DNA from 2 places in the Pseudomonas sp. Soil_N_39 genome. Region 2 is predicted to be linked to the other one. Evidence: predicted binding sites of a transcription regulator. Region 2 holds the regulator's gene; the other holds the start of a gene.
What was found. Region 2 encodes FliA, which starts transcription of late flagellar genes. Its sites were predicted from a motif close to CTAAAGTTTNNNNNNNNNNNGCCGNTAA; they were not measured.
Positions count from the first base shown of each region.

Region 1: AC3A5O_RS01355 (methyl-accepting chemotaxis protein) is a predicted target of FliA. The motif match lies at 3,608-3,635, and genes of this name have one in related genera.

Region 1 covers NZ_JBDGLI010000001.1:324,641-332,290, forward strand. Annotated here, with positions in the region: gene ubiB (ubiquinone biosynthesis regulatory protein kinase UbiB) at 1-508, shown strand, start outside; gene hisI (phosphoribosyl-AMP cyclohydrolase) at 590-988, shown strand; gene AC3A5O_RS01330 (phosphoribosyl-ATP diphosphatase) at 981-1,313, shown strand; gene AC3A5O_RS01335 (twin-arginine translocase TatA/TatE family subunit) at 1,338-1,625, shown strand; gene tatB (Sec-independent protein translocase protein TatB) at 1,636-2,055, shown strand; gene tatC (twin-arginine translocase subunit TatC) at 2,052-2,849, shown strand; gene AC3A5O_RS01350 (16S rRNA (uracil(1498)-N(3))-methyltransferase) at 2,846-3,553, shown strand; gene AC3A5O_RS01355 (methyl-accepting chemotaxis protein) at 3,678-5,594, shown strand; gene AC3A5O_RS01360 (bleomycin resistance protein) at 5,942-6,379, shown strand; gene AC3A5O_RS01365 (2-hydroxyacid dehydrogenase) at 6,523-7,464, opposite strand; gene AC3A5O_RS01370 (aminotransferase class I/II-fold pyridoxal phosphate-dependent enzyme) at 7,461-7,650, opposite strand, start outside.
Region 2 covers NZ_JBDGLI010000005.1:156,101-163,750, reverse strand. Annotated here, with positions in the region: gene AC3A5O_RS10025 (chemotaxis protein CheA) at 1-31, opposite strand, end outside; gene AC3A5O_RS10020 (protein phosphatase CheZ) at 62-847, opposite strand; gene AC3A5O_RS10015 (chemotaxis response regulator CheY) at 866-1,237, opposite strand; gene fliA (RNA polymerase sigma factor FliA) at 1,404-2,147, opposite strand; gene fleN (flagellar synthesis regulator FleN) at 2,144-2,974, opposite strand; gene flhF (flagellar biosynthesis GTPase FlhF) at 3,090-4,439, opposite strand; gene flhA (flagellar biosynthesis protein FlhA) at 4,451-6,580, opposite strand; gene AC3A5O_RS09990 (hypothetical protein) at 7,191-7,650, opposite strand, start outside.

The DNA of each region.
Region 1 (7,650 bases), on a different contig from region 2:
GTGCGAACCGATCTTCGAAAAACCGTTAAAAGATATTTCCTTCGGCCAGGTACTGATGCGCCTGTTCCAGACCGCGCGACGCTTCAACATGGAGGTTCAGCCCCAGTTGGTGCTGTTGCAGAAAACCCTGTTGAACATCGAAGGCCTCGGCCGTCAGTTGTACCCGGACCTGGACCTGTGGAACACCGCCCAACCGTTCCTCGAGCGCTGGATGCGCGAGCGCGTCAGCCCCAAAACCTTGCTGGGCAACGTGCAGAGCCAATTCGAGCAGATCCCGCACCTGGCCAACATGACCCGCGACCTGCTCGAACGCATGTCCCAACCCCACGCCCATGACCCGGCACCGCCGTGGCACCGACGCAAGGATGACTGGTTCCTGCGCTTGCTCGGCGCCGCTCACCTGGGAGGCGGCGCCATGCTGGCGGCTGGTGGACCGTTGAGCGATTTGGGCCATTGGCCCGCCGCAATCATGGTGATCGTTGGTTTGTATCTGGTCGTTCGCCGATAGCCAGCACCGGCTCGCGCTGGCACACTGTTTCAACGCTGGGCCCGCCGACGTCAGGTGCGCGGTCCATGGTCGGAGTCGAAGATGAAAAACTGGCAGGACGAGATCAAGTGGGACGCTGACGGCCTGGTGCCGGCCATCGCCCAGGATCACAAGACCGGGCGCGTGCTGATGATGGCCTGGATGAACCGCGAAGCGCTGGCCCTGACCGCCGCCGAGAACCGCGCCATCTATTGGTCACGTTCTCGTGGCAAGCTGTGGCGCAAAGGTGAAGAGTCCGGGCATGTGCAGCACCTGCATGAGATGCGCCTGGACTGCGACGGCGACGTCATCATCCTGATGGTCGAGCAGGTCGGCGAGATTGCCTGCCACACCGGCCGTCAAAGCTGCTTCTATCGCGTCTTCGAGAACGGCGACTGGAAAACCGTCGACCCGGTGCTCAAGGACCCGCATGCCATTTATTCAGGACATACCCATGAGTGACACCCTGACCCGCCTGGCCCAGGTGCTGGAAGAGCGCAAGGGCGCCGCCGCCGACAGTTCCTATGTCGCCAGCCTGTACCACAAGGGCTTGAACAAGATTCTGGAAAAAGTCGGCGAAGAGTCGGTCGAGACCATCATCGCCGCCAAGGACGCCGCCATCAGCGGCGATTGCAGCGACGTGATCTACGAGACCGCCGACCTGTGGTTCCACAGCCTGGTCATGCTGGCCCAACTGGGGCAGCATCCGCAGGCCGTACTGGATGAACTGGACCGTCGCTTCGGTCTGTCCGGGCACGTCGAGAAAGCCTCGCGCCCGTCCGCCTGATCAATTTTTGAGAGGAGTAGCCACATGGGTATCTTTGACTGGAAACACTGGGTCGTCATCCTGGTCGTCGTGGTGCTGGTGTTCGGTACCAAGAAACTGAAGAACCTCGGCACCGATGTCGGCGAGTCGATCAAGGGTTTTCGCAAGGCCATGAACGATGACGAGAAACCGGCCGATCCGACGACCAACCAGGCTCAGCCCGCACAACCGACCCAACCGGTACACCCACAGGCCACTCAGCCGGTGAATGCGCCGAACACCATCGACGTGCAGGCCCAGAAAGTCGAAGAGCCCATTCGCAAAGACTCGTGAGCACTGACTAATGTTTGGGATCAGCTTCACTGAACTGCTGCTCGTCGGCCTCGTCGCCCTGCTGGTATTGGGCCCCGAGCGTCTGCCGGGCGCTGCGCGCACCGCCGGTCTCTGGATCGGGCGCCTGAAGCGCAGCTTCAATGCGATCAAACAGGAAGTTGAACGTGAAATCGGCGCCGACGACATCCGTCGGCAACTTCACAACGAACACATTCTGTCCCTGGAGCAGGAAGCGCGGAAAATCTTCACGCCGACCCAGCAGGAACCGACGCCAGTCCAGCCTGTGGCCGAGCCGATCGTGGCTTCCCAAGCGCCAGAGAGTGGCACGCCGGTGGCTGAACCGGCGCCCGTGACACCGACGGCAGCGGATACAGCGCCCCACGCTGTCCCTGCGCCTAACGATCCTACTTTGCCGCCGCGAGCCCCATGAGCGATATCCCTGAAAACGACCAGCCGATGCCGCTGGTATCGCACCTCACCGAGTTGCGCACCCGCCTGCTGCGTTGCGTCGCGGCGGTTTTCATCATCTTCGCCGGGCTGTTTTCCTTCACCCAGCAGATCTACACCTTCGTCTCCACGCCGCTGCGCCAGTACCTGCCGGTAGGCGCGACGATGATCGCCACCGACGTGTCGTCGCCGTTCCTGACGCCACTGAAGCTGACGATGATGGTCTCGCTGTTCCTGGCGATCCCGGTGATCCTGCACCAGATCTGGGGTTTCATCGCCCCGGGCCTGTACAAGCATGAAAAACGCATCGCCGTACCGCTGTTGGTATCCAGCATCCTGCTGTTCTACACCGGCATGGCCTTCGCCTATTACCTGGTGTTCCCGCTGATCTTCAAGTTCTTCGCCGCCGCCACCCCGGCGGGCGTGGAGATGATGACCGACATCAGCAGCTACCTGGATTTCGTCATGACGCTGTTCTTCGCCTTCGGCGTGGCGTTCGAAATCCCCGTGGCCGTGGTGCTGCTGGTGTGGATCGGCGTGGTCGACGTCGCCTACCTGAAGAAGATCCGCCCCTACGTGATCATCGGCTGCTTCGTGGTCGGCATGATCCTCACCCCGCCGGACATTTTCTCCCAGACCCTGCTGGCCGTGCCGATGTGGCTGCTGTTCGAAATCGGCATCCTGTTCGGTGGCCTGGTGCGCAAGCGCCGGGAAGAAGAACCCGAGGACCAGCCGGTCGATGACCACAACGACCAGCCGCCAGCGACCCAAGCGTGAACCTGCTGCTGCTCGAAGAGGCCGACTTCATTGGGCCTGACCGCGTGATCCTGAGCGATCGCCGGTTGACCCACATGCAGGAAGTCCATCGCAGTGCCGTCGGTGACAGCCTGCGGGTCGGGCGCATCGGCGGGTTGATGGGCTCGGCCCAGGTGCTGCGCCTGGAGGCTCGCGAGGCCGAACTGCAAGTGACCCTCGACCAGGCGCCGCCGGCCAAGTTGCCGTTGACCTTGGTGCTGGCGCTGCCGCGCCCGAAAATGCTCCGGCGAGTGTTCCAGACCATCGCCACCATGGGCGTGCCGCGGGTGGTGCTGGTCAACAGCTATCGCGTGGAAAAGAGCTTTTGGCAGACGCCGTTCCTCGAACCCGAGGCCATTCGCGAGCAACTGATCCTGGGCCTGGAGCAGGCCCGGGACAGCGTGTTGCCTGAGGTGGTTATCGAGAAACGCTTCAAGCCTTTTGTCGAGGACCGCCTGCCGGCCATCGCCAACGGCACCCTCGGACTGGTCGGCCACCCTGGCAACCACCCACCCTGCCCGCGAGCACTCACGGAGCCGGTGACCTTGGCCATCGGCCCCGAAGGCGGTTGGATTCCCTACGAGGTCGACCTACTGGGCAAGGCCGGCTTGCAACCGGTACAACTGGGCGAGCGGATTCTGCGGGTCGAGACCGCGGTTACCGCATTGCTTGCAAGGTTGTTCTGAAAGGCATCTCTGTTTCGCCACAAATAAGCCACTCGGAGAATCCTGAGCTCATTTCTACAGATCCCGTCAAAGCCGCCGATACAGTGCCCATAAAACCAATTCAGCGCTCCAAGGGAGTATCAGCATGTTCCGGTGGCTTGCCCAGGGTCTGGGAAATGTAAGCGTTAATCGCAAACTCGGTGCAGGCTTCGGCCTGGTGCTGTTCCTCACCTTGATGATCGCATTCACCGGTTGGTCCGGCCTGGGCAATGTCATCAGCCGGGGCGATAAACTGGGGTTCATTGCCAGTCTCAACGACTTGAGCAAAGACTTGAATCTGGCCAGCATCGACTACAACAGCACGCGGGGCGAGAAAGGGCCGCAACAGGTCAACGACCTGCTGGGCAAGCTCGAACAGGGCCTGAAGACTGCTCGCCAGTTGATCGAACAACCGGCCGATGTGGCGTTGATCGATGCACAGCTGGCCGCCGTTGCCGAATACAAGAGTGCCTTCGCCCAGATGACCAGCGCCACCGTCAGCCGCGAAGACGCCCGCAGCAAGCTCGGCGCCAGCGCCGACAACGCCGTGGCCCGCGTTGCCGAGGTGGAAAAAGCATTGCTGCAAAGCGGCGACGTTACTCAATTCAACAACGTGGTGGCCCTGAGCAAGGCGATCCAGCAGGCCCGCTATCAGGTTCGCGGCTACACCTACAGCGGAAAAAGCGAGGCCCAGCAGCCCGCCATCGATGCAATCACCGATGTCCTGAAACTGCTGGCACGCTTGCCGGCCCAGCTACCCGAGGAGTTCGCCGATAGTCTTCAGCAGGCCAGCGACTCGATGAACGTCTATCGCGCGGCGGTCAGCCAGTTCCGCGACTCCCAGATCGATAATGGCGCCGCGTTGCAGCGCATGAGTGAGCAAGGCCACGTACTGATCGATTCCAGTCAGAAGCTCACCGTGTCCCAGACGGCGGTGCGAGACCACGATACCGCCCAGGCCAAGACCGTTCTCATCGCAGCGGCTGCGCTGGCCCTGCTGTTCGGCGTGATTGCAGCGCTGCTCATCACCCGGCAGATCGTCGGCCCACTCAACGACACCTTGAAGGTTGCCGAACGCGTAGCCGCTGGCGACCTGACCCACAACCTCACTTCTGACCGTCGCGACGAACTGGGCCAACTGCAACGCGCCATGCAAAGCATGACCGTGGGCCTGCGGCAATTGATCGGTGGCATCGGCGAAGGTGTCACGCAAATCGCCAGCGCCGCCGAACAGCTCTCGGCCGTGACCGAGCAGACCAGCGCCGGGGTCAACAGTCAAAAGGTGGAAACCGATCAGGTCGCCACCGCCATGCATGAAATGACCGCCACGGTGCAGGAAGTCGCCCGCAACGCCGAGGAAGCCTCCGAAGCCGCCGTCGCTGCCGACCAACAGGCCCGCGAAGGCGAAAAAGTCGTCGGTGAAGCCATCGCCCAGATCGAACGCCTGGCCCTCGAAGTGGGCAACTCCACCGCGGCGATGGGCGACCTGAAGCGTGAAAGCGACAAGATCGGCAGCGTGCTCGACGTGATCAAGTCCGTAGCCCAGCAAACCAACCTGCTGGCCCTCAACGCCGCCATCGAAGCGGCCCGTGCCGGGGAAGCAGGGCGTGGTTTTGCAGTGGTCGCCGATGAGGTTCGCAGCCTGGCGCAGCGCACCCAGAAGTCCACCGAAGAAATCGAAGAGCTGATCGTCGGCCTGCAATCGGGGACCCAGCAGGTCGCGACCATCATGGACAACAGCCGCAACCTGACCGATAACAGCGTCGAATTGACCCGCCGCGCGGGGGGCTCGCTGGAGAACATCACTCGCACGGTTTCGGCGATCCAGTCGATGAACCAGCAGATCGCCGCTGCGGCCGAGCAGCAGAGCGCTGTGGCTGAGGAGATCAACCGTAGTGTGCTGAATGTACGTGATGTTTCGGAGCAGACGGCGTCGTCCAGTGAGGAGACTGCCGCTTCGAGTGCGGAATTGGCCCGGCTAGGCGTGCACTTGCAGACGCTGGTGGGGCGGTTCAAAGTTTAGAGGCATAGGCGCGTTTGTCACCAACGGCCGCTTAACGAGTTGCTCCAAACACATAACGCATGAAGCAGTGCATCAGTCCCTATTGGAGCTGAGGCACTGCTCTACCAATATGTGATGTTCGACATGCGTCTCTGCAGATTTATCATCCTTAAATAACCTCGCTGCTTTGGCCACCGGCCTACTTTAACTTTCAGACATAATTTATAACTGCGGCATTATCGTCAAACGATCGCAGCCAACATAAATAATGACAAAAGCATCAGAAAAATCGATTGGACTTTTCTAGAGCTCACGACAGAATGGCACCTCCATTAACTATACGAAACATTCTTCACGGAAGAGGAATTATGGTCACCTTTAACAAGCTTATACCTGAACTGATTGTGTCCGACATCAAGGCAAGCTCAAGATTTTATTGCAAGATCATTGGGTTCAGCGTTGAGTATGAAAGACCGAACGACGGCTTCATGTTCATCTCCTATCACGGTAGCCAGTTAATGCTGGAACAAGACGATCACGAAGAGTCACCGTGGCGAGTAGGCCCGCTACAAAAACCTTATGGACGCGGAATGAACCTCTCAATTGATTGCCCCGATGTCAGAGCGTTAGCGAAAACATTGATCGGTTCGGGATACGAGCTGCATAAACCAATAGAAGAATGCTGGTACAAAGAGAACAACCTGCTTCAAGGTCAAAGCAATTTTCTCGTATTAGACCCGGATGGTTATTTACTTAGGTTCGCTCAATACTTAGGCTCCAAGTCCAGCCGCAATGAACTAAGGTAAGCAAATGCTTGACTGAACACTCACCTTCTTGGAGAAGGTGAGCGTTTGTCACTCAAACGCCAAAAGGCCAATGATTAGGCAATAACCAATACAGCGCATGCCAATTTTTTTCGATAAACCTTTCGAATGAAAACCCATTGATCTTAACGCCCACTGACACCATGAAGGGTTTTCACAGCCTGAAGGAAAATGTTTTTAACGGTTACTTCCTCCTGTGCCGCCAAATGCGAGGTAACCACTAACTTTTTTGCGGGCAATGAGAGCAAACCATAGGGATCATCATGTTGTCCTTTGTTATCCACCCATTCGCTGTAATAGCCATCGATAAAACAAAATGCATCCGTATTGCGATTGAGGTAGGTCTTGAGCGCACGCGGGCAGATAATTTTTGGGTTGGACAAGTTCAATATCATCAGCTCCGTTGACGCGCGGGCTAATACAGATTCATCGATAAGATTGAAGGTTTCGGCACAACCACTAAGATGAATACATAAAACATCAACAGTGTTAACCAGATCACCGAGTGAGGTATATTGCAGGCCCAATGACTTTTCCAGAGACTCCTTTCGATTCCGGGACCAATAGCACATATTTTCAGATCCACGCATATGAAGCTGATATGCCACCTCTCCCGCAATCGATCCCATGCCAACAAAGCCAACTTTAAGATTCAACAATGATCGCCTGGGCGTCTGTATCCAAGCGTTACCCGCCCTTACACTTTCAGCGCTTTCAAAAACCCTTGCCGAACAGAGGAGAATCATTGCCAACGTAAACTCAGCCACCGCCTGCACGTTTAGGTTGGGCGTATTGGCTAATTTTATGCCTTTATCGGTAACACACTGCACGTCCACAAAACTGGAGGTACCTGTTCCCATCACAACTATATTCTCTAACCGAGTGGCGGCTTCAATCAGCTCCGCAGACAGGTATTCCGGCCCACCCAAAATATAGTCGTGCACATCGGGTAATACCTCTAAAATTTGCCGCTCATCAACAGGACGTCTAATGTGAATGAGTTCAATACTGTCTGGGAATACCGCCTTGTCAATATCAAAATCCCCAGTTACCAGGAGCTTTCTCATTGCGAAATCATCTCTACAGAATCATTGTAATCTTTGGCCGATTCAAGCTCGAGTAGGGCTTGTCTCAAGCGAGAGAGCGAAAACTCGAATTGGTCATCAGGTTTCAAAAGCGCAATTCTTATACGGTCGTGCCCTGCAACCTCATGACTATTCCAATAGAAATACCTCCCCGGCAACACGGCCACA
Region 2 (7,650 bases):
GAAGGATCTCTTCATCGGCGCCGAAGCTCATTAATGGCTGCTCCTAAAACAGGGCTAAAACTCAGAATCCAAGGCTGGACAGCAAATCGTCCACATCGTCCTGACCGGACATAACGTCTTCTCTTTTATCGGCATGAATTTGCGGACCTTCACCCTGAGAGAGATGTTTTTGTGGATCTTTTTCAGCAAGCATCGCTTCACGGTCGTGTTCGATGCCTGCAAAGCGGTCGACCTGGCTGGCCATCAACACCAGTTTGAGCAGGTTGCTTTCCACTTCGGTGACCAATTGGGTCACACGCTTGATCACCTGGCCGGTCAGGTCTTGATAGTCCTGGGCCAGCAGAATGTCGTTGAGGTTGCTTGCCACGGCGCGGTTCTCGGTGCTGCTGCGCGCCAGGAAACCGTCGACCCGACGGGCCAGCTCCCGAAACTCTTCAGCACCGACTTCGCGACGCATGAACCGGCCCCAGTCGGTGCTCAAGGCCTGGGCTTCTTCACTCAGGCCGTTGACCAGCGGCGTTGCACTTTCCACCAGGTCCATGGTGCGGTTCGCCGCGGCCTCGGTCAGCTTGACCACATACCCCAGGCGCTCGGTGGCGTCGGTGATCTGCGAGACTTCCTCGGCCTGCGGCATGTGCGGGTCGATCTGGAAATTGACAATCGCGCTGTGCAGTTCACGCGTGAGCTTGCCCACTTCCTGATACAGACCGCGGTCACGGGTCTGGTTGAGCTCATGGATCATTTGAACCGCATCGCCAAAGCGACCTTTTTCAAGGCTGTCGACCAGTTCGCGGGCATGTTTTTTCAGGGTCGATTCGAAATCGCCCATTGAAGATTCGTTGTCCATAGCTCCCCCGTGGCGCAGTTAACCGATGCGTTCGAAGATTTTTTCGATCTTCTCTTTCAACGCCTGGGCCGTGAAGGGTTTGACCACATAGCCGTTTACACCGGCCTGGGCCGCTTCGATGATCTGCTCGCGCTTGGCTTCGGCAGTGACCATCAGCACCGGAAGATGCTTGAGCTTTTCGTCGGCGCGCACATGGCGCAACAAGTCGATACCGGTCATGCCGGGCATGTTCCAGTCAGTCACCAGAAAGTCGATGCTCCCGCTGTTGAGGACCGGAATGGCTGTGACGCCATCATCCGCCTCGACCGTGTTGGTGAACCCAAGGTCACGCAACAGGTTTTTTATGATCCGCCGCATCGTTGAGAAGTCATCAACGATGAGGATTTTCATGTTCTTGTCCAATTCGACCTCCAAGCAGTCTTAAACGCGCCCAGCACCTGGACGCGCCATTTCAATCAATCCGGCACAACACTCGACAACGGTCCGGAGCACAACGGATGGAGACTGGCGCAGTACCTGCCAGGCCAGCCTCGTCGCAGTGTCCCCACACTGCCTGTCAACGCGCTCGCCACTCCCCCAAACGCCCCCGCAAACGGGCCGCGCACTGGCTGTGTAACTGGCTGACCCGCGATTCGCTGACCCCCAGGACCTCACCGATTTCCTTGAGGTTCAGCTCTTCGTCGTAGTACAGCGCCAAGACCAGTCGCTCACGCTCCGGCAAATTGGCAATCGCATCCGCCAGCGCGCTCTGGAAACGTTCATCTTCCAGGTCACGCGATGGCTCCATGTGAGCACTCGCGCCATCCTCGTGCAGCCCTTCGTGTTCGCCGTCCTGCAGCAGGTCGTCGAAACTGAACAGGCGGCTGCCCAAGGTATCGTTCAAAATCCCGTAATAATCATCGAGACTTAACTGGAGTTCGGCAGCAACTTCGTGATCTTTAGCGTCACGCCCGGTTTTCGCTTCAATTGCCCGAATCGCGTCACTGACCATGCGGGTATTGCGGTGCACCGAACGCGGCGCCCAATCGCCCTTGCGGACTTCATCGAGCATCGCCCCGCGAATGCGAATACCGGCATAGGTCTCGAAACTGGCGCCTTTGCTGGCGTCGTATTTGTTCGACACTTCAAGCAGGCCGATCATGCCGGCCTGGATCAAGTCCTCGACCTGGACACTGGCCGGCAACCGCGCCAGCAAGTGGTAGGCGATACGCTTGACCAGTGGCGCATAACGCTCGATCAATTCGTATTGGGCGTCCCGTGCCGATTTTTTGTAGAGATGGTTGTAACCGCTGGCTGTCATAGCACGGGCCCTGCTGTTTGTTGCACAAGACGTTCGACGAAAAACTCCAGATGCCCGCGAGGATTGGCCGGCAATGGCCAGGTATCGACCTTCTGGGCGATCGCCTTGAACGCCAGCGCGCATTTGGAACGTGGAAAGGCTTCATAGACGGCACGTTGCTTCTGGACGGCCTTGCGCACGCTTTCGTCGTAAGGCACCGCGCCGACGTATTGCAGGGCGACGTCCAGGAAGCGATCGGTGACCTTGGTCAACTTGGCGAACAGGTTGCGTCCTTCCTGCGGGCTCTGGGCCATGTTGGCCAGGACGCGGAAGCGGTTCATGCCATAGTCGCGGTTCAGCAGTTTGATCAGGGCGTAGGCGTCGGTGATGGACGTCGGTTCGTCGCAGACCACCAGCAGCACTTCCTGGGCGGCGCGCACGAAACTGACGACCGAGTCGCCAATGCCGGCCGCGGTATCGATCACCAGCACATCGAGGTTGTCGCCGATGTCGCTGAAAGCCTGGATCAGGCCCGCGTGTTGGGCTGGGGTCAGGTGAACCATGCTCTGGGTGCCGGAGGCAGCCGGCACGATACGAATCCCGCCTGGCCCCTGCAACAGCACGTCGCGCAGTTCGCAGCGGCCTTCGATCACGTCCGCCAGGGTGCGTTTGGGGGTAAGCCCCAGCAGCACGTCGACGTTCGCCAGGCCCAGGTCGGCGTCCAGCAGCATGACCCGTCGGCCAAGCTCTGCCAGAGCCAGGGACAAGTTCACTGACACGTTAGTCTTCCCGACGCCACCTTTGCCGCCGGTCACCGCGATCACCTGTACGGGATGCATGCTGCCCATGTTCGTTCTTTACCTTGTCTTCTTAGACGGAGGCCACATTACTGGCTGCGCGTTCGCATAAGGAACAATGCATGGCAGACCATCGATGTAGGTACAAAAAATATTCATGATTACCTCAGCCGACCTGCTTGCTCGGGCTGTGGTAGATGTCAGCGAACATGTCAGCCATGGCTTCTTCGCTGGGTTCTTCCTGCATTTGCACACTCACGGCACGACTGACCAGTTGATGACGGCGCGGCAGATGCAAATCATCCGGGATCCGCGGCCCATCGGTCAGGTAGGCCACCGGCAGTTCATGACCGATCGCCAGGCTCAACACCTCGCCCAGGCTTGCCGTTTCGTCCAGCTTAGTCAGGATGCAGCCGGCCAGTCCGCAGCGTTTGTAGCTGTGGTATGCGGCGGTTAGAACCTGTTTCTGGCTGGTGGTTGCCAACACGAGATAATTTTTTGACTTGATACCGCGTCCGGCCAGGCTTTCGAGCTGCATGCGCAGGGCTGGATCGCTGGCTTGCAGGCCCGCGGTATCGATCAGCACAACGCGTTTGCGCAGCAACGGCTCCAGCGCCTGGGCCAGGGATTGGCCCGGATCCACATGGGTCACCGACACATTGAGGATCCGGCCCAGGGTCTTGAGTTGTTCCTGGGCACCGATGCGGAAACTGTCCATGCTCACCAGGGCGATGCTCTGGGCGCCGTACTTGAGTACATAACGGGCGGCGAGCTTGGCCAGGGTGGTGGTCTTGCCCATGCCGGCAGGACCGACCATGGCAATCACTCCGCCCTCTTCCAGTGGCTCGACTTCCGGCGTGGAGATCATCCGCGCCAGGTGCGCCAGCAACATGCGCCAAGCCTGGCGCGGTTCTTCGATACCATTGATCAGCGCCAGCAGGTCCCGGGACAACGGGCCGGACAGGCCGATGCGTTGCAGGCGACGCCACAGGTTGGCCTGGGCCGGACGGCTGCCTTGCAGCTGGTTCCAGGCCAGGGAGCCGAGCTGGACTTCCATCAGCTCGCGCAGGCTGTTGAGTTCAAAGCGCATCGAGTCCAGGGCGCGCGGATCGACCCCGCGGGCAGGCGCGGCGGGAGCCGGTTCCGGACGACGCGGTTCGGCCTGGGCCTGCTCCATTAGCGGTTCGGCGGCGGTCAAGGGCAGGCCGGCGGTCAGCGGCTGACCGGCGAACAATTGACGATTGGTGCCCGCGGCACCCTCGCCTTCGCTGCTGCGCAGGCTCAGTTCGGCCTGGGCGCTGGCGATGCGCGATTGGGTCTTGCGCAGCTCATCTTCGAGCTCCATGTTCGGAACCCGCGGGGCCAGCGCAGACAGTTTGTAATCCAGGGCCGCCGTCAGCTCGACACCGCCGGCGATACGACGGTTGCCAATGATGGCTGCTTCAGCGCCCAGCTCGTCACGAACCAGTTTCATGGCCTGACGCATGTCGGCGGCGAAAAAACGCTTCACTTGCATAAACCACTACCTCAGCCGTTGGGCCCTACTGTCGCAACGATGGTCACTTGCTTGTTGTCCGGTATTTCCTGGTACGCCAGCACATGCAGCCCCGGGACCGCGAGGCGCCCGAATCGCGAGAGCATCGCGCGAATCGGACCGGCCACCAGCAGGATCACCGGTTGGCCTTGCATCTCTTGCCGCTGGGCTGCTTCGATCAGCGAACGCTGCAGCTTCTCGGCCATGCTTGGCTCCAGCAGGACACCCTCTTCCGAGCCTTGTCCTGCCTTCTGCAGACTATTGAGCAATATCTGTTCCAACCTTGGCTCCAAGGTGATCACAGGCAGCTCAGACTCAGTGCCTACAATGCTTTGGACGATTGCGCGGGACACGCCGACCCGAACCGCAGCCACCAAGGCGGCGGTATCTTGACTCTTGGCGGCGTTGTTGGCGATGGCCTCGGCGATACTGCGTATGTCGCGCACGGGCACTTGTTCGGCCAGCAGCGCCTGCAGCACCTTGAGCAACTGCGACAAGGAAACCACGCCTGGCACCAGCTCTTCGGCCAGCTTCGGCGAGCCTTTGGCCAGTACTTGCAGGAGTTGCTGGACTTCTTCGTGGCCAATCAGCTCACTGGAGTGCTTGTACAGGATCTGGTTCAAGTGGGTCGCCACCACGGTACTGGCGTCCACCACGGTATAACCGAGGGACTGGGCCTGGGCCCGCTGGCTGATTTCGATCCACACCGCTTCCAGGCCGAAAGCCGGATCCTTGGCGGTGATGCCGCTGAGGCTGCCGTAGACCTGGCCGGGGTTGATCGCCAATTCGCGGTCGGGATAGATCTCGGCTTCGGCCAGAATCACCCCCATCAAGGTCAGGCGATAGGCGCTCGGCGCCAGGTCAAGGTTGTCGCGGATATGCACGGTAGGCATCAGGAAGCCCAGGTCTTGGGAGAGCTTCTTGCGCACCCCCTTGATCCGCGCCAGCAACTGCCCACCCTGATTGCGGTCGACCAAGGGAATCAGGCGATAGCCGACTTCCAGGCCGATCATGTCGATCGGGGTCACGTCGTCCCAGCCCAGTTCCTTGGTTTCCATGGCGCGGGCCGGCGACGGCAGCAGTTCCTGCTGGCGCTTGACCTCTTGCAGGGCCTGGACCTTCTGCACGTTCTGCTTCTTCCAGAACCAGTAGGCACCACCGGCTGCCATGGCCGCCATGCTCAGGAAGGAAAAGTGCGGCATCCCCGGCACCAGCCCCATCACCGCCATCAGGCCGGCGGCAACGGCCAGGGCCTTGGGCGAGGCAAACATCTGCCGGCCAATCTGCTTGCCCATGTCTTCGGAGCCCGAAGCACGGGTCACCATGATCGCGGCGGCTGTGGATAACAACAGTGATGGCAATTGCGCCACCAAACCGTCACCGATGGTCAGCAGGGCATAAACCTTGCCGGCATCGCCGAAGGTCAAGCCATGCTGGAAGATACCGACGGCCATGCCGCCGATCAGGTTGATGAACAGGATCAGCAGGCCGGCGATGGCGTCACCGCGCACGAATTTGCTGGCACCGTCCATGGAACCGTAGAACTCGGCCTCTTGGGCCACCTCCAGGCGGCGCAGCTTGGCCTGGCTCTGGTCGATCAGGCCGGCGTTGAGGTCGGCGTCGATCGCCATCTGCTTGCCGGGCATCGCATCGAGGGTGAAACGCGCGCTCACCTCGGAAATCCGCCCGGCGCCCTTGGTCACCACGACGAAGTTGATGATCATCAAAATGGCGAAGACCACGATACCGACCACGTAGTTACCGCCGATCACCACCTCGCCGAAGGCCTGGATCACCTTACCGGCAGCCTCATGCCCCTCGTGACCGTGGATCATCACGACTCGGGTGGACGCTACGTTCAGCGCCAGACGCATGAGCGTCGCCACCAGCAGAATGGTCGGGAACACCGCGAAGTCCAACGGCCGCAGGGCATAGATACACACCAGCAGCACGACGATCGACAGGGCGATGTTGAACGTGAAGAACACGTCCAGCAGAAACGGCGGCACCGGCAGCATCATCATGGCGAGCATGACCAGCAGCAAGATCGGCACGCCCAGATTGCCCCGGCTGAGGTCGGCTGCATTGCTGCGCGCGGTGCTGAGTAACTGAGAACGATCCACCAATAATCCCCGTGCCTGTGAAGCAAACTTTTGACGCCCGGAGGGGGCGCAGGCGGGGTATTGCAAGAAGCCTTCCAACTTTTGTCGACGGCTGAAATAGAGGGGCTGAAGCGAATTTAACCCTGTGGGAGCGAGCTTGCTCGCGATAGCGATTTGTCAGTCAACATCTGTATCGACTGGATAATCGCAATTGCGAGCACGCTCGCTCCCACAGATAATGCTGCTCACTTAAGACAAACGACGAACCTGTGGCGAGGGAGCTTGCTCCCGCTGGGCCCCGTAGCGGCCCCGAAACCAGCCAAATGCGCAGCATCAGACACACCGCAGCCCCTGTGTTATGGCGGTCGCTGCGCAACCGAGCGGGAGCAAGCTCCCTCGCCACGGGGCCTGTCGCTTTCCAGGTAAACCTAACAGTTCTGCTAGTTCCCCCTCTGCATCCGAACTTCGATAATCCCACGGAACCTCACCCGAACGAGGCCAATACCTGGGCCACGGCCAGGTACAGACCTTCGGGGATTTTCTGGTCGAGTAGTAAACCGATCGCGTCTGCGCCGCGGATTCGAGCAGCGCCACCTCATTAGCATTCATTCGGCTCGACGCACCCGGTGACTCACTCCGCTGTCAGTATCTGCTCCGATGTGATCGGGCCGAAAGCCAATTTCCAGCCCTTGACGTAACGCGTCCCCCTGTACATTTGCACACCCTCCACTTCAAGCTGTTCCTGGCTGGCGTACATGAACGCCACCTTCGAATCCGGCGCCTTGATGTCGGGCAACGAGGCTTCGGAGAGGCTGACCTCGTGGCTCTCCATCACAGTGAGTGCCCATTGAAACCGGATGAGCGGAAGATCCGCAATCGTGATGAGCCGCTTGGGATCTTCCCAGCGAAAATCGCTGCGCGCCGCAAGTCTCAATTTCCCGTCAAGGGGCTGGAAAATCGGCTTGTGATAACGCCGCTCCAGGCCCCCACTCGACCACCCATCGAAATAACTGTCAGACCGGGTGAAGATACTGAACAGCGCCTCGTTGCTATCGATCCTGCCAGCCTGGCCAGCGAAGTAATCGAAGGAA